DNA from 4 places in the Streptomyces sp. NPDC058964 genome. Region 1 is predicted to be linked to each of the others. Evidence: riboswitches for the same ligand, from Rfam matches in the RefSeq annotation. Region 1 holds a riboswitch; each other region holds the start of a gene.
What was found. Region 1 has a riboswitch for cyclic di-AMP ahead of ACFW2E_RS18675 (M23 family metallopeptidase). Riboswitches for the same ligand answer to the same signal wherever they lie in the genome.
Positions count from the first base shown of each region.

Region 2: it holds a riboswitch for cyclic di-AMP, as region 1 does, so the genes downstream of both, ACFW2E_RS22040 (peptidoglycan DD-metalloendopeptidase family protein) here and ACFW2E_RS18675 (M23 family metallopeptidase) in region 1, are expected to answer to the same signal.
Region 3: it holds a riboswitch for cyclic di-AMP, as region 1 does, so the genes downstream of both, ACFW2E_RS29800 (transglycosylase family protein) here and ACFW2E_RS18675 (M23 family metallopeptidase) in region 1, are expected to answer to the same signal.
Region 4: it holds a riboswitch for cyclic di-AMP, as region 1 does, so the genes downstream of both, ACFW2E_RS05600 (C40 family peptidase) here and ACFW2E_RS18675 (M23 family metallopeptidase) in region 1, are expected to answer to the same signal.

Region 1 covers NZ_JBHYKH010000135.1:3,161-7,177, reverse strand. The annotation lists gene trmB (tRNA (guanosine(46)-N7)-methyltransferase TrmB) at 1-107, shown strand, start outside; gene ACFW2E_RS18680 (PrsW family intramembrane metalloprotease) at 118-1,455, shown strand; gene ACFW2E_RS18675 (M23 family metallopeptidase) at 1,747-2,781, opposite strand; cyclic di-AMP (ydaO/yuaA leader) riboswitch at 2,789-2,948, opposite strand; tRNA gene ACFW2E_RS18670 (tRNA-Met) at 3,263-3,336, opposite strand; gene ACFW2E_RS18665 (dihydrofolate reductase family protein) at 3,386-4,017, opposite strand, start outside.
Region 2 covers NZ_JBHYKH010000176.1:6,345-10,361, forward strand. The annotation lists gene ACFW2E_RS22035 (SGNH/GDSL hydrolase family protein) at 107-892, opposite strand; gene ACFW2E_RS22040 (peptidoglycan DD-metalloendopeptidase family protein) at 1,142-2,149, opposite strand; cyclic di-AMP (ydaO/yuaA leader) riboswitch at 2,154-2,314, opposite strand; gene ACFW2E_RS22045 (alpha-galactosidase) at 2,621-4,017, opposite strand, start outside.
Region 3 covers NZ_JBHYKH010000297.1:4,405-8,421, reverse strand. The annotation lists gene ACFW2E_RS29810 (cytochrome P450) at 1-235, shown strand, start outside; gene ACFW2E_RS29805 (transglycosylase family protein) at 453-1,454, shown strand; cyclic di-AMP (ydaO/yuaA leader) riboswitch at 1,637-1,805, shown strand; gene ACFW2E_RS29800 (transglycosylase family protein) at 1,810-2,502, shown strand; gene eno (phosphopyruvate hydratase) at 2,887-4,017, shown strand, end outside.
Region 4 covers NZ_JBHYKH010000026.1:9,309-13,325, reverse strand. The annotation lists gene ACFW2E_RS05610 (ATP-dependent Clp protease proteolytic subunit) at 1-156, shown strand, start outside; gene ACFW2E_RS05605 (hypothetical protein) at 164-472, shown strand; cyclic di-AMP (ydaO/yuaA leader) riboswitch at 777-999, shown strand; gene ACFW2E_RS05600 (C40 family peptidase) at 1,003-1,476, shown strand; gene ACFW2E_RS05595 (LysE family translocator) at 1,546-2,169, opposite strand; gene ACFW2E_RS05590 (LysR family transcriptional regulator) at 2,258-3,184, shown strand; gene ACFW2E_RS05585 (ATP-binding protein) at 3,188-3,646, opposite strand; gene ACFW2E_RS05580 (helix-turn-helix domain-containing protein) at 3,860-4,017, shown strand, end outside.

The sequences.
Region 1 (4,017 bases):
ACTTCCGGCCGCTGACCCGTTTCGAGGGCCAGGGACTGGACAAGGGTCATGTGGTGAACGATCTGCTCTTCCGCCGCGTACAGCACCGGGAGCAGCAGCGAGGTTAGGGTCAATGCCGTGACCGCCTTTCCCCCGTATCCGACGCACCCCACCGGTCCGGTGGACGGTGCGCTCCGCCACCCGCGCTGGTGGCAGCGCAGATGGGTGCGGTACGGGGCACTGATCGCCCTGCTGGCGCTCTCCGGGCTGGTCATCCTCGCGCTCGTGCGCGAACAGACCGGCACGGAAGGGTTCCTGGTCGGCATCTGCCTCGCCGTACTGCCGGTGCCGGTGCTCATAGCCGCCTTCCGCTGGCTCGACCGGGTCGAGCCGGGGCCCTGGCGGAACATGATCTTCGCGTTCGCGTGGGGGGCCTGCGCGGCGGCACTGATAGCCATCGTGGCCAACAGCTTCGCGACGAAGTGGATAGCCGCCACCACCGCCGATCCGTCCAGCGCCGACACCCTCGGCGCCACCGTCATAGCGCCCATCGTCGAGGAGTCCGCCAAGGCCGCGGCCGTACTCCTCGTCTTCCTCTTCCGCAGACGGGACTTCACGGGGATCGTGGACGGCGTGGTGATAGCGGGCGTCACCGCCACCGGGTTCGCGTTCACCGAGAACATCCTCTACCTCGGCACCGCCTTCGGCACCGACCAGATCACCGGTGACCGCGGCATCGCCTCCGTCACCGCCGCGACCTTCTTCGTGCGCGTGATCATGTCCCCGTTCGCGCACCCCCTCTTCACCGTCCTCACCGGCATCGGTTTCGGCATCGCCGCGTTCTCCGCCGAGCGGCAGCACGCCCGGCGCGTCCTGGTTCCGCTCGGCGGACTGCTGCTCGCGATGAGCATGCACGCGCTCTGGAACGGCTCCTCGGCCTTCGGCGAGTACGGGTTCTTCGCCGTGTACGGGACCTTCATGGTGCCCGCGTTCGGGCTGCTGACCTGGCTGGCGATCTGGACGCGGCAGCGCGAGCTGCGGACCGTGCGGGAGGAGTTGCCGGCATACGTCGTCGCCGGCTGGCTGGGGCTCACCGAGCCGTTCGTGCTGAGCTCGATGCGGGCGCGGCAGCTGGCCCGGGAGTACGCCGGCCACCACCTGGGCAAGGCGGCGGCACGCGAGGTGGCGCGGTACGAGACGTACGCGACGTCGCTGGCCTTCCTGCGGCGCCGGGGGCTGCGCGGGCGCGCGGGGGCCGACTTCGCCCTGCGCGAGCGGGAGTTGCTGGCGGAGCTGTGGAAGCGGAGGCACGTCGCGCGTCCCGCGATGGAGTACGCGGCGCGCGCCTCGGCACCGGTACGGGTGCCCGCGCAGGCGCCCTGGCCGGTCTACGGGGCCCATGGCCCGGCGTACGGGGTTCAGGCCGGGTACGGCCGGCCGCAGCCGTATCCCGCGTACAACCCGTACCGGTCCTAGGCTCCGGAGCGGCCGGAACCCGGACCGCGACCCGCACCGCCCCGGCAGGCAGGCAGGCAGGCAGGGCTGGGCCGACGCGTCGGTGAGCCTCGCCGGTTCCTCCTCGGTCGGAGGAGCCGAGTTCGCGAAGGGAAGTCATGCTCTATGAGAGCGGACACACCGGAGTGGAGGATTCCGGAAACGCCCGCGAAGACCCCGTGAACACCTGACCGGCAGCCCTGACGTCGGGGGGGTGTCGTCAGGACTGCCGGAAATCGAAGAGGTGCACCAGGGGCCCTGGGCCGCGTGCCGTCAGGGGTTGAGGCCCTTGCCGTGCAGCCACGTCATCGGGTCGATGCCGGTGGCCTGGCCGCCCGGGTGGACCTCCAGGTGGAGGTGCGGTCCGGTGACGTTGCCCGTGGCGCCCACGCGGCCGATGACCTCGCCCGTGCTGACCTTCTGCCCGACCGAGACGTTGATCGAGGACTGGTGGCAGAACCACAGCTCGGTGCCGTCGTCGAGGGTGAGGACCGTGCGGTAGCCGTAGGAGCCGGCCCAGCCCGCCTGGGTGATCGTGCCGCTGTGGATGGCCTTGATCAGTGTGCCCGTGGGCGCGGCGAAGTCGAGGCCGGTGTGGTAGCCGGAGGACCACATGGCGCCGGCCTCACCGAAGGTCGAGGTGATGGTGTACGAGGAGGTCGGCAGCGTGTACTGCTTGGCCAGCTTGGCCAGCCGCTCGGCCTCGGCCTGCTTCTTGGCCTCGGCGTCGGCCTTCGCCTTGGCGTCGGCGGCCTTGGCGGCGGCCTCCTTCTCCGCCTTGGCGGCCGCGTCGGCGACCTGCTTGTCGGCGGCGGCCACGGCAGCGGCGGCGGCCTTGGTGTCGACCTGGCTCTGCTGCTTCTCGGCCTGGGCCATGATGCGGTTGCGCAGCGCCTCACCGGCGTCACCGGCGCCCTGGGCGCTGTCCGTGGAGGTCACGCCGACGCTGCTGAGGGCGGTCGCGGAGCCCTTCGGCGCGTCCGAGTGGCTCTCGCCGAGCAGGGAGCCCACGGAGGGCAGGTCGGGCACGGAGATGGACACCGGCGCCTTGCCGGTGTTGGCGCTGGCCATGCCGCCCGCGCCGACGGCGGCTATGACGCCGACGCCCAGGACCGTGGAGCTGCGGGCGAGTCCACCGCCGCGCTGCTTGGAGACGCGGTGCCGGCCGCGTACCGGGCTGATGGACTCCTCGGTGGGATTCCACTCCTCCCAGGGGCCCTCGTCGGCGCGATAGCTGCCGTAGCCGAAGGTCTCGGTGCGCTGACTCGGCACGAACGGGGCTTCTGGGGCAGGCCGGTTGGACGCCACGCGGGCGTGCTCCTTTCCTTCCGCCGCCTACCGGGTTAGCTGACGGGTTCGGAGCGGGAAGGTCTCCTACGCGCGTGTACGAGCCGTGTCGCCACGGCGGCATCCGCGTGATTCACCCCAAGGTGGTGGTTCCCCGGTTCCCTCGCGGGATTCGGCGCGTGCGCACGGAGCCGCCTCTTGTGACGGCTGGGACGACCGCGCTGCGTTATCGAACGTTAATAGACCCGAAGGTTAGATTCCAAGCCGTTCGGCTTGATCATTAGCGATTTCCAGCCGGAACTTAATTGCCATGACCGGCGAAAACCGGGCGAGTTGGCCGCGGTACAGGAGTCTCACCCTTTTTGATGGTGACTCAGACGTTATGCGGAGGGCTCCCGTCCGATCACCCGTCGTGACAGTGCGCAGGCCGGGGAAATGAGCAGACCGGGGAAAACACTCAGGGCCGGAGTCCATTCACTGGACTCCGGCCCTGAGCCTTGAGTAGCGGGGACAGGATTTGAACCTGCGACCTCTGGGTTATGAGCCCAGCGAGCTACCGAGCTGCTCCACCCCGCGTCGTTGTGTCTCAAGCATACGCCATGTTCAGGGGTGCCCGCGCACGGGTTTATCCGCCGGCCACGAGATGGCGGTTCGGCGCCTTGGCCGGGCCCTCGAACTCGGGCAGTACGACGACGTCGACGCCATGGCCGGCCAGCAGCCCGCTGCCGTCGGCGCCCGCCACGAACGTGTCCGGCTCCCGCCAGGCCGTGACCACCCGCCGCACCCCCGCGTCCAGGATCAGCCGCGCGCAGGGGGCGGGCCGCGAGGCCCGGCGGGCGCAGGGCTCCAGGCTGGAGTACACGGTCGCGGCGGCCAGCCTCGGGTCGGCAGGGTCGATCTTGGCCAGCGCCGCCTCCTCGGCGTGCACGACCGGGTCGTCGCCCTCGCGCGAGTGGCCGCGGGCCAGCTCGGTCCCGTCCGCGGCCACCACGACGGCTCCCACGCTGAACGCCGTCTCCGAGGGCGGGCACAGCGCCGCCAGCTCGCACGCGGTCCGCATCCAGTGCCGGTCCGCCGCGGTGACCGACGTGCCGGTGCCGGGTGCCGTCGGCTCGTATCTCATCAGGACGACGTCCTCGATGCGGCGCGTCTCCACGAGCCGGAGCCGCCCGCCCTGGAAGCCCCCGGGGCCGAACAGCCGGGGCGCCCGCGGATCGCCCACCAGGAGCGGTGCGAGGACCAGCTGGAGCTCGTCGG
Region 2 (4,017 bases), on a different contig from region 1:
GCGCGGCCGGGCCCCATTCGCGGGAACGTGACCGGCCTATCGGGTGACACCGACGGGCCCCCCGCGGGGCGCCCCCCCCCACGTCGCGGTCGTCGGATCCCGGCCCTCAGGCCACCGAGGCGATCCGCATCTTGATGTCGTCCGGGGACAGCGCCCCCTTGGCCGTCACATGATCCCCCGAGGACTCGCCGCGCAGCCGCCGCCCGATCCACGGGACCAGGTACTCACGGGCCCAGTGGACGTCGTCGCGGCGGACGTCGAGGGTGCCGCGGGGCGGGAGCGGTGGCCAGGGCTGGTCCGGGTCGGCGGGCACCTCCAGGCCGAGCACCTGGCCGGCCCGCAGCGCCACGCGCGTGTGCCCCTCGGGTGAGAGGTGGAGCCGGTCGTCGTCCCAGGCCCGCCGGTCCTGGACCGTCTTGAGGGACCAGAGGTCGAGCACCGGGCAGCCGTACCGGTCGGCGATGGCCCGGACGTGACCGTTGTACGTGGCGATCTTGCCGCGCAGGTGCTTGAGCACGGGCACGCCACGGGTGTCGAACCCGGTCGTCACCATGACCGTGCCGGCCACCTGGGACAGTCGGACGACCGCCCGCTCGAAGCGCTCGGCCACCTCGTCCGGGTCGGTGCCGGGCCGGATGATGTCGTTGCCGCCCGCGCAGAAGGACACCAGGTCCGGCGCGAGTTCGACGGCCTGCGGGAGCTGGTCGGCCATGATCTGGTCGAGGAGCTTCCCGCGTACCGCGAGATTGGTGTATTTGAAGTCGCCCTCGGGCCGCCTGTCCGCGAGAAGTACCGCGAACCGGTCGGCCCAGCCGACGTATGCCCCGTCGGGGCCGGGGTCGCCGACGCCCTCGGTGAAGCTGTCCCCCACCGCCACGTACGACCCGATCACTGATCTGTTGTCACTCTTCGAATCGTCTGTCACATCGGCCCATGATTCACCTTCGGATGTGACCTACGCGATCGTAGGAAGGGGTTGACGATCGGTGAGATAAGACACCCTTAAATAGTTTGCCAACGAGGGAATACGGCGTCGGCAGGCCACGTTGAGGCGGTGATCGCCACGGGCGGGACGGACACACCGAAGGCCGGACCCGGGGGATCGGAGGTCCGGCCTTCGGCGGCTTGGGGGCGAGTACCGTCAGGCGACGGGCACGCCGTGGGAGCGGAGGTAGGCGACCGGGTCCACGTCCGAGCCGTAGTTCGGCGTGGTGCGGATCTCGAAGTGCAGGTGCGGACCGGTCACGTTGCCGGTCGCACCCGAGAGGCCGAGCTGCTGGCCCGGGGTCACGGTCTGGCCGGCCGAGACGGAGAGCCGGGACAGGTGGCCGTACTGCGCGTAGTAGCCGTCGTTGAGGCGCAGGACGACCTGGTTGCCGTACGCCCCGCCCCAGCCCGCGGAGACGACCGTGCCCGCACCCACGGCCTTGACCGGGGTGCCGGTCGGGACGACGAAGTCGACGCCGGTGTGGTAGCCGCTGGACCACATGCTGCCCGCCACGTGGTAGTGGGTGCCGATGGTGGCGCCCGACACCGGGAGGTTGTAGCCGGTCGAGGCGACCGCGGCCTGGGCGTCCTGGGGCCACGCGTTCGAGGCGGACGCGGCGTCGGAACCGGACGCGGCACGGGAAGCCGACTCGGTGTTCGACACGGCCGACGGCTTCACGGAGGAGGCGGTGGGAGCGGAGGAGGACCGCTCGGAGGACGACGACCGCGAGGGGGTCGCGGACGAGGGGGCGGCGCCCGTCGCGGCCTTCCCGCCGAGGGCGAGCTTCAGACCGGGGTGGATCAGCGACGGGTTGTCACCGACGGCCTCACGGTTGTCCCGGTAGATCCGCTGCCAGCCGCCGCGCACGTTCTGCTCGTCGGCGATCTTCGAAAGGTAGTCGCCGGACCTCACCGTGTACGAACGGGCACCCGAATTCACCTTCGCCCTCAGAGGCTTCGTGGCGACCGTCGGCAGCGGCTTCGTGGCGACCGTCGGCAGCGACTGGACGGCCTTTTCGGTACCGGACTGCGGGGTGGCGGCATGGGCACCGGCGGTCCCGATCAGCGGCAGGGCCAGCGCGGCACCACCGGTACCGGCGACGGCGATCCTGCGGGTGAGGCGACGGGGCTTGGGACGGCGGTGCTTTCCCTTCGCGGGCATGGCGAATTCCTCTCCGGCGCCTGCGAGGTGAGCTGTCGGGTTCGGGCTGGAGCTGCCCGGCCGCGCACGGAGCGCGGCTTCACCCCGAGCCGTCCCGGAGACCGGAACAGGCATTGGTACCTGATGGGTCCCCCGCTTCCTGCCTTGCACGGGTGAGTGTGAGCGGGCTCCGGGCGGCGGCAGGATTCGGCGTTCCGTCCGGATTGGTGGCGAACGTAAGCGAGCGGGATGCGGGGGGACAAGCAGAAGGTTCCGTGTGTCCGTGTTTCACATGATCCGTTACGGGAAATCCCGGTCACCCTCCGTGCATTCCCTTTCGATTTTCCCGGCCAATTCCCGGGAAAGGGGCGCGAATTACGTGAACATGACGCACGACGGACGGTCACGGGTATGACGCTCCTCACGCATCACATCCCAGGCCTCGCCATTTCCCCGCAAGTTTGACGTAAAGGGTTAATTCGGACAGCACCCTCAGACGCGACGGAACCGGAAGACCGACGCGTCGAGGTCGCCGCGCAGACCGGTGCGCAGGCCGTGGTGCAGGAGGACGGCACCCCGGTGGATTTCGCCCGTTTCGCGGCATTCATATGAGGCTGTCGGGTCGAGACCGCGCAGCCGCAGCGCGGGGACGGGCTCGCCGTAGCGCTGGGCCTGCAGCCAGGCGAGGACGACCGCCTCGCCACCGCGCACGTACTGGACCGCGCTCAGCCCGCCGTCCGGAGGCCGCAGCCGGTACAGCTCGCCGTGCTGCACGACCGGGCGGATGCCCTTGTAGAGCTCCACCCACTCACGGGCCTCGGCGAGCTCCTCCTCCGTCCACTCCGCGAGGTCGCCGCCGACACCGAGGACCCCCGCCATGGCGCTGACGAAACGGAAGCGCAGCGAGCTGACCCTGCCATTGAGCTGCGTGTTCGGGCTGTCGGTGACCCAGGCGGCCATGATCCGTGCCGGGTGGATCTGACTGAAGCCGTGCTGGATGGCGAGCCGGTCGAGCGGATCGGTGTTGTCGGAGGTCCACACCTGGTCCGTGCGGCTCGTCACACCGAGGTCGATCCGTCCGCCGCCGCCCGAGCAGGACTCGAACGCGACGCCCGGGTGCGCGGCACGCAGCCGGTCCAGCAGGGCGTACAGGGCGCGCACATGGTCGACCCAGAGCCGCTGCGGATACGCGTCCCCGGGCCAGCCCGCGTCGGTGAAGCAGCGGTTGAAGTCCCACTTCACGTAGTCGACGGGGGCACTGGAGAGCAGGCCGTGGAGCTGCTCCCAGAGGTACTCCCGGACGTCCTCGCGGGCCAGGTTGAGGACAAGCTGATTGCGGAGTTCTGTCCTTTTCCTACCGATTTGATACTGCGCCCAGTCGGGGTGCGCGCGGTACAGCTCGCTGTCCGGGTTGACCATCTCGGGCTCGACCCAGATGCCGAACTGCATGCCGAGGGCGTGCACATGGTCGGCAAGGGGCTTGAGGCCGTTCGGGAAGCGGTCGGGGTTCGGCGTCCAGTCGCCGAGTCCCGCCCGGTCGCTGGTGCGGGTGCCGAACCAGCCGTCGTCGACCACGAACAGTTCGACGCCGATCGACGCCGCCCGGCGGGCGAGCGTCGCCTGCTGCTCCTCGGAGATGTCGAAGGTCGTGGCCGCCCCGGAGCAGGCGCGTATAGGCCGGTCCCGGTCCGCGTCCGGTATGACGTACGCCCGCTGGTAGGCGTGCCAGGCGCGGCTCGCGCCGCCGAAGCCGCCGTCGCTCCACAGGCCCGCGAAGACCGGGCTCGTATACGACTCCCCCTCGCCCAGCATCAGCAGGCCGGAGTCGTCGTAGCCGGCGCCACCGGTGATCTGCACGCGCGCGTCCGGGAGCTGGGCGACCGCGATCC
Region 3 (4,017 bases), on a different contig from region 1:
GGACGTCCTCGACCTCGGACGGCGTGACAACCAACACCTCGGATACGGCCACGGCATCCACTACTGCCTCGGCGCCCCGCTCGCCCGGCTGGAGGGACAGACCGCGATCGCCACCCTCCTCACCCGGCTCCCCGACCTCCGACTCGCGGTGGATCCGGCCGATTTGCGGTGGCGTGGCGGGCTCATCATGCGTGGACTGCGCACCTTGCCCGTGGAGTTCACACCCGTCCGGTAATCGACCGGAGTGGCATGTTCCGCGAACCTTCCGCATACCACTCGAAGGGCCTTCCCGTGATGAGAAGATGACAAGCGGTCAAGTCTGTGATCTTCACGTGATCTGTGCGGCATTAACTTGTGACAAGTGATCGTCAGCCGATACGTTCACTCGTCAACGCGGTACGTCGGACTCCATGTACCGCGCTGGTCACCGCTGTCGCACGAAAGGCTTCCGCATGCTCTCCGGGAACGGTCGTCACCGTCGCCCCCGTCAGGCTCCGGCCCTCCTCGTCGCGGCCGGAGTGACCGGCTCCGCCATCGCCATCCCGCTGCTCGGTGCCACCGCCGCGAACGCGGCCGACGGAACCACCTGGGACAAGGTGGCCGAGTGCGAGAGCGGCGGCTCCTGGAGCGCCGACACCGGCAACGGGTTCTACGGCGGTCTGCAGATCTCCCAGGACGACTGGGACAAGTACGGCGGCCCCGACTTCGCCTCCACCCCGGACCAGGCGAGCCGCTCGCAGCAGATAGCCGTCGCCGAGAAGATCCTCGACGACCGGGGTACCGCGCCCTGGGCCACCTGTGCGCTGCTCTCCGGACTCACCTCGAACTCCGGGTCGGTCGACGTCGACACCGGCGTCGGGGAGTCCGGGTCGCCCGACTCCGCCGGCTCATCCGATTCCTCCGGTTCATCGGATTCCTCGGACTGGCCCGGCTTGTCCGACTCGTCCTCGACGTCGGACTCCCCGTCGAACGACTCCCATAAGTCCAAGTCCAGGTCCAAGGACGCCGACGACAAGCGCGGATCCTCGAAGCCCTCGAACTCCTCCGGCTCCGCCAAGTCGGACAAGTCGGAATCCTCCGGATCTGGCGACTCGCGGAGGGAGGGTGCCTCACCCACGGAATCGGCCAATTCGGGTGATGCGGACAACTCTGCACAAAACGGCGGCTCTTGGAGTCTGGTCGACACCGGCGAGCTCGGTGGCGGTCGGCATCGTGGTACGAGTGCGGACGAAAGCGACACAAACGGACAGGGTGCCGCCTCTGTGGGCCGTCACGCCGCACAGGACTACACGGTTCGCGTCGGTGACACCCTCGCGTCCATCGCCGACTCCCTTGACCTCGACGGCGGATGGCGCGCGCTCTACGCCGCCAACAAGGCCGACATCGGCCCCGACCCGAATGACATCACCCCCGGTCAGACCCTGAATGTCGATACCGAAACGGGCGAAAAGTAGCGGGAGTTGAGTCCCACTTTCATGCTCAATGTCCGGTTTGGTGAAAGTGTGGGATGAGTCTCAGAAGCCCTGATCGTCTTTGAAATTCCCCGGATCGCGTGTCTACGGTCATGACCGCTCGTCACCACGAGCCCCGGCTGTCGCAACGCCGAATCCTGCCAGCGGCCGCACGGGAACAGTCGTCGCGTCAAGCGCCGCAGGCAGGAGCGGGGGACCCAAGGTAAGTGCCGCGCCGGACAGTTGAGCCGGGGCGGCTAGGGGTGGAGCCACGCCTCCCAGCGGAGGTGTGGCCGGGCAACTCAACCGGCCCGAACCCGACAGCTCACCTCGCAGGCGTCGGTGAGGGGATCCATCCATGCTGTTTTCCGCCAAGGGCAAGCACCGTCGTCCCTCCAGGGCCACCCGCGCCCGCGCCCTCGCGCTCGCCGGAGTCGCCGGCGCCGCCATCGCCGCCCCGCTGATGGCCTCCGGCACCGCCTCCGCCGCCACCGCCGCCGAGTGGGACGCCGTCGCCAAGTGCGAGTCCGGCGGCAACTGGTCGATCAACACCGGCAACGGTTACTACGGCGGCCTGCAGTTCTCCGCCTCCACCTGGGCCGCGTACGGCGGCACGAAGTACGCGGCCACCGCCGACAAGGCCACCAAGGCGCAGCAGATCGAGATAGCCGAGAAGGTCCTCGCCGCGCAGGGCAAGGGTGCCTGGCCGGTCTGCGGCACGGGCCTGTCCGGTGCCGCCTACACCGGTGCCTCCGCCGGCTCCTCGTCGGGCGGCGGTTCCTCCGCGAGCACCACCACCCGCTCGACCGAGAAGCAGGCCGCCTCACGCTCCGCCGGGCGTCCGGCCGCGAGCAAGACCGTCACCACCCCGACCGGCAAGAAGGTCAAGAAGGGCGACGGCGAGTACAAGGTCGTCAAGGGTGACACCCTCAGCACGATCGCCGCGAAGCACAAGGTCAAGGGCGGCTGGCAGAAGCTGTTCCACCTGAACAAGGACGTCGTCCAGGACGCGGACCTCATCTACCCGGGTCAGCAGCTGCACCTGAAGTGATGCGCGGCAGGCGGCAGAGCCACAGCCTGCTCACATCCGTGTCCCCCGCAGTGCGGGACACGTGAGGGTCGCCCCCGTCCCCACGTCCCCCGCAGTGCGGGACACGTGAGGGTCGCCCCCGTCCCCACGGTCTCCCGTCCCGGTGCGTATTCCCCCGTACGCACCGGGGCGGGGTTTCTCTTTTCCGGCCGCCGGCTTCCCGACGCCGGCTTCCCCGGCGGTACTCCACCCGTTTTCGTCCCACCCTTTGTTCCGACCGGAAACAATGTGTACGGTTCCCTTGTCCACGGGACGGTCGGTCGGTGGCCGATGCCCCGGGGACGGTTAGGCTCTAGTCGCAAGGCACACCAGCCCGCACTTCCAGCGTCACATCCCAAGAAGGAGATGCTCGTGCCGTCCATCGACGTCGTCGTAGCCCGGGAAATCCTGGACTCCCGAGGCAACCCCACGGTCGAGGTCGAGGTCGGCCTCGACGACGGCAGCACGGGTCGTGCCGCCGTTCCGTCCGGCGCCTCCACCGGTGCCTTCGAGGCCATCGAGCTCCGCGACGGTGACCCGAACCGCTACCTGGGCAAGGGCGTCGAGAAGGCCGTCCTCGCCGTGATCGAGCAGATCGGCCCGGAGCTGGTCGGCTACGACGCCACCGAGCAGCGCCTGATCGACCAGGCGATGTTCGACCTGGACGCCACCGACAACAAGGGCTCGCTCGGCGCCAACGCCATCCTCGGCGTCTCCCTCGCCGTCGCCCACGCCGCCTCCGAGGCCAGCGACCTCCCCCTCTTCCGCTACCTGGGCGGCCCGAACGCGCACCTGCTGCCGGTGCCGATGATGAACATCCTGAACGGCGGCTCGCACGCCGACTCCAACGTGGACATCCAGGAGTTCATGATCGCCCCGATCGGTGCGGAGTCCTTCTCCGAGGCCCTGCGCTGGGGCACCGAGGTCTACCACACCCTCAAGAAGGTCCTGAAGAGCAAGGGCCTGTCCACCGGTCTCGGCGACGAGGGCGGCTTCGCCCCGAACCTCGGCTCCAACCGCGAGGCCCTCGACCTCATCCTCGAGGCCGTCAAGCAGGCCGGCTACGTCCCCGGTGAGCAGATCGCGCTCGCGCTCGACGTCGCCGCGTCCGAGTTCTACAAGGACGGCAAGTACGAGTTCGAGGGCAAGTCCCGCTCGGCCGCCGAGATGACCGAGTACTACGAGGAGCTCGTGGCGGCCTACCCGCTCGTCTCCATCGAGGACCCGCTGTTCGAGGACGACTGGGCCGGCTGGAAGGTCATCACCGACAAGCTCGGCGACAAGGTCCAGCTGGTCGGCGACGACCTGTTCGTCACCAACCCCGAGCGCCTCGCCCGCGGCATCGAGGAGGGCACCGCCAACGCCCTGCTCGTGAAGGTGAACCAGATCGGCTCGCTGACCGAGACCCTGGACGCCGTCGAGCTGGCCCAGCGCAACGGCTTCAAGTGCATGATGTCCCACCGCTCCGGCGAGACCGAGGACGTCACCATCGCCGAC
Region 4 (4,017 bases), on a different contig from region 1:
ATGCTCGTTCGGCATACGGGGCGCAGGCCACGGCAGGTCCGCGAGGATCTGGAACGGGATCTGATCCTGGACGCGCGGGGAGCACTGGAGTACGGGCTGGTGGACGGGATCATCCCCAGCCGCAAGGCGTCCCGTACCGCGCCGGGCGCGAGGTGAGCCGCCGATGCTGCCTCCGGAGCTGCCGCCGCTGCCCGCGCTGACCCGGGCCGAGGGCGAACTGATCGACCGTTATCTCGACGCGGTCGATCTGCTGGGCCGGATCAACCCGGCACAGCACGGGGACACGTACCGCGGACTGCGGGCCGCCCAGGCGCTGGTGCGTACCGCGGCCGAACTGCGCGACGCGCTGGCCCTCATGCACCAGAGGGGCGAGACGGAGCTGCACGCGGCTACTCTCGCGCGGGCGATGCGGGTGCTGGACGGCGAGCGGCGCACCGCCCGGGTCACCGTCCCGCCCGGTGGCGGGGGTTGACGGACGCCTGTCCGCCGCCGACTCGAAACGGCCCAAATGGCGTACCCCCGTTCGGCGTAGTCGAGCGTCCATTCGTGAGACCGTCGGCGTTGCGCAACACGCCTGTCCGAAAGGGACGGTGAGGTGCTTCGGTGCTGGTCCGGGGGTCCTTCGACCCCTCGACCATGACTCGAACACAGCAATGTCCACCCGAACGGGTGAGTGGTGAGTAACGCCACAAACCCCCGATTCCATTGGGTATTTCGGACACCTGTGAGTGAAGATCCCTGTCTGACGACAAGCCCCCGCCACAGCGGCGGGGCGGTCCGGGCGGACGCCGAGTCCTGCCGCCGCCCGGATGACCGGTCGACAGGAGTGGATCGGCAGGAGTGGAGGACCCGAGCAAGACGGGTCGCCGGAACGGACGTTCGTTCGTCTGTTTGTTCGTTCCGAGCAGCCCTTGGGGTGAAGCCGCGGCAACGCGGCCGGGCTACTTCGCCAGCCCGAATCCGACAGGTCATCCTTCACAGGCGGCTGACGAAGGGTTGCGCATGACTGCGCTCAATCGTGTCCCGTCGCTCATGGCCCGGGCCGGTACGGCCTCGGCCCTCACCATCGCCGCCGTGGGCGGCTCGATCGTGGTTCCGGGCGTCGCGGCCGACGCCTCGGCCGCGACGATGGCGACGAAGGCACTCCAGGTCGCGGCCTCCAAGAAGGGCTCGCCCTACAAGTGGGGCGCCACCGGGCCACGGAGGTTCGACTGCTCCGGGCTCACGCTGTACTCGTACAAGAAGGCGGGCAAGACCCTGCCGCGCACGGCCGCCCAGCAGTACAACAAGACGCACCACATCTCCGCGCGCAGCCGCAAGGCCGGAGACCTGGTGTTCTTCCACTCCGGCTCCAGCGTCTACCACGTCGGCATCTATGCCGGTAAGGGGAAGATCTGGCACGCCCCGAAGACCGGTGACGTGGTGAAGCTGGAGAGGATCTGGACGAGGAGCGTCTGGTACGGCCGGGTCAGCTGACCCGCCGAGGGGGTGGCGGCTCCTGCCGCTCCGTCACCCCCTCGGGTCCCGGCCCGGACTGATCCGGGGTCACAGGAGCGCCAGGAACGCTTCCAGCGACAGGGCCGCCCCGAGCGCCGTGAGCGCCACGCCGGTGCCCGTGTGCAGCGCCCTGGCGGCCCGCGGCCGGCGCAGCCACCGGCCGAGCCGGTCGACCAGCAGGGCCACCATCTGGAACCAGGTCAGCGCCAGCGCGCACACGATGAGCGCGAGCAGCAGCGTCCTGGGCAGCGCCGCGCCGCCCGGCGGCACGAACTGCGGCAGCAGGCTGAGGAAGGTCAGCGAGGCCTTGGGGTTGAGGACGTTGGTGACGAATCCCTGCCGCAGGGGGTGCGCCTGCGTCGCCGGATCCGCCTCGGACGCCCCCGCGGGCCGTCGCGGTGTCCGCAGGGTCCGGACGCCGAGGTGGAGGACGTAGGCGCCGCCCAGCAGTTGCAGGGCGCGGAACAGCGCCGGAACGGCCACCAGCACGGCGGCGACGCCGGCGGCCGCCAGTGTGGTGTGCACCAGGAGCCCGCCCGCGATGCCGAGCCCGCAGACCGCGCCCGCCCGGCGGGAGACCAGCGCGTTGCGTACGACGACCGTGAAGTCGGCACCCGGCACGGCGACCAGTCCGGCCGCGATCGCGGTGAAGGCGATGAGCTGTCCGTCCATGGCGCCCAGCCTGCCCGGCCGAGGCCTTCAGCAGGTATTTCGAATCTGCGGGGTCAGCCTTAAGCAGTCGTTTAGGCTGGCATCCGTCATGTACGACCCCACACGACTCGCCGCCCTCGTCGCCGTAGCGGAGGCGGGATCGATCACCCGTGCCGCCGAGCGTCTCGGCTACACGCCTCCCGCGCTCTCCCAGCAGCTGGCCAAACTGGAACGGGAGGCGGGCACGGCGCTGCTGGTGCGCCACCACCGCGGCGCACGGCTGACGGACGCCGGCGAGCTGCTGGTGGCGCGGGCACGCCGGGTCCTCGACGAGCTGGAGCTGGCCCGGCACGAGCTGGCGCGGCTGGCCGGGGTGTCGGGCGGCTCCCTGCGGCTGGGGACCTTTCCCACCGCCGGCGTGCATCTGCTTCCGCCGGCGCTCAGCGCGTTCCGCCGGGCGCACCCGCACGTGGAGCTGTCGGTCGCGGACTACGACCCTCCGGCGGGCGTGGCGGCGGTGGCGGCCGGGGAGGTGGATCTGGCCCTCACCCACACGTACCACCCGGCCGAGTCCCTCCCCGTGCCGTCCTCGGTCCGTCTGGAGCCGGTTCTGGTCGAGGAGCTGGTGCTGGTGACCTCTCCGGGTCATGAGCTGAGCAGCGCGTCCTCCCGGCTGCCGCTGGCCGCGCTCGCGGGGCAGCCGCTGATCAGCATGGCGCCGCACCATGTGGCCCGGCGTGAGGTGGAGGCCCTTCTCGTGGCGGCCGGGGCCGCTCCGGCGCTGCTGGTGCCGACCCCCGGCTATGCCGTGGTGTGCGCGCTGGTGAGTGCCGGGCTCGGCGTGGCGGTCGTACCGGAGATGGTGGCGCGGACGGCGGTGACCACGGTCGGGGTACGCCCGCTGGAAGGGGGCGAGTTGCGGCGTACGATCTCGGTCGCGTACCGGGCCGACGGGGTGACGCCTGCCGCGGAGGCCTTCCGGGCGCTGCTGCGGGGCGCGTTCGGACGTGCGCACCAGTCGTCGCAGGGGGTCTGAGTGCTATGGCTCCTGCTGTCCCGCCGCGGTGACCGGCTGGGCGGGTACCGTCCACGGCAGTTCGATGGAGACGGTCTTGCCGCCTTCGCGAGTGGGCCGGACCCGTAGCTTGCCGCCGCACTCGGCGGTGAGCCAGCGGATGATGACCATGCCCCGGCCGTTGTCCTGCTGGACGGCCGCCGGAAGCCTCTTCGGGAAGCGCGGATGGCTGTCGGTGACCCCGATGCGCAGGTGTTCGTCACGGTCGAGCACGATGTGCACCGTAAAGGTGGGTGACTGCCCGAAGGTGTGCTGTACGGCATTGGTGGCGAGTTCGGAGATGATGAGGCGGATCGTGTCGGCCGTTTCGGTGCCCGGTGGCAGGCCCCATTCCGCCAGCGTGGCCAGTACGTAGGAACGGGCCGCGGAGACCGAGACGGGATCGCTCGGCAGAGTGACGGATGCTTCCAGATGGTCTGCCATGGCGACGTCGTCCCTTTCCCACGGGACCGGAGCCCGACACGGTGCGGATGGTTCGAGTACGGTCCCGGACTGGTGCTTCGTCGCCAGACTGCCATTACCGCGCCGGTCACGGGTGGCGATCCACCAAGATATGCATATATCTGTCGCTCGAAGCGGTGAACTCTGCGACGGCAGACCGTATTTGGGCGGCTCGGAAGGAGTAGGGAGTAGCCCATGCAGAACGGTCCCGCGGTGCGCCGCCGGAAACTGGGCGCCGAACTGCGCACCTTGCGCACCGGGGCGGGTCTCACGAGCGGTGAGGCGGCCCGCCTTGTGGGCTGGCACCAGTCGAAGGTGAGCCGGATCGAGACGGGCGCCAGTGGGGTGAAACC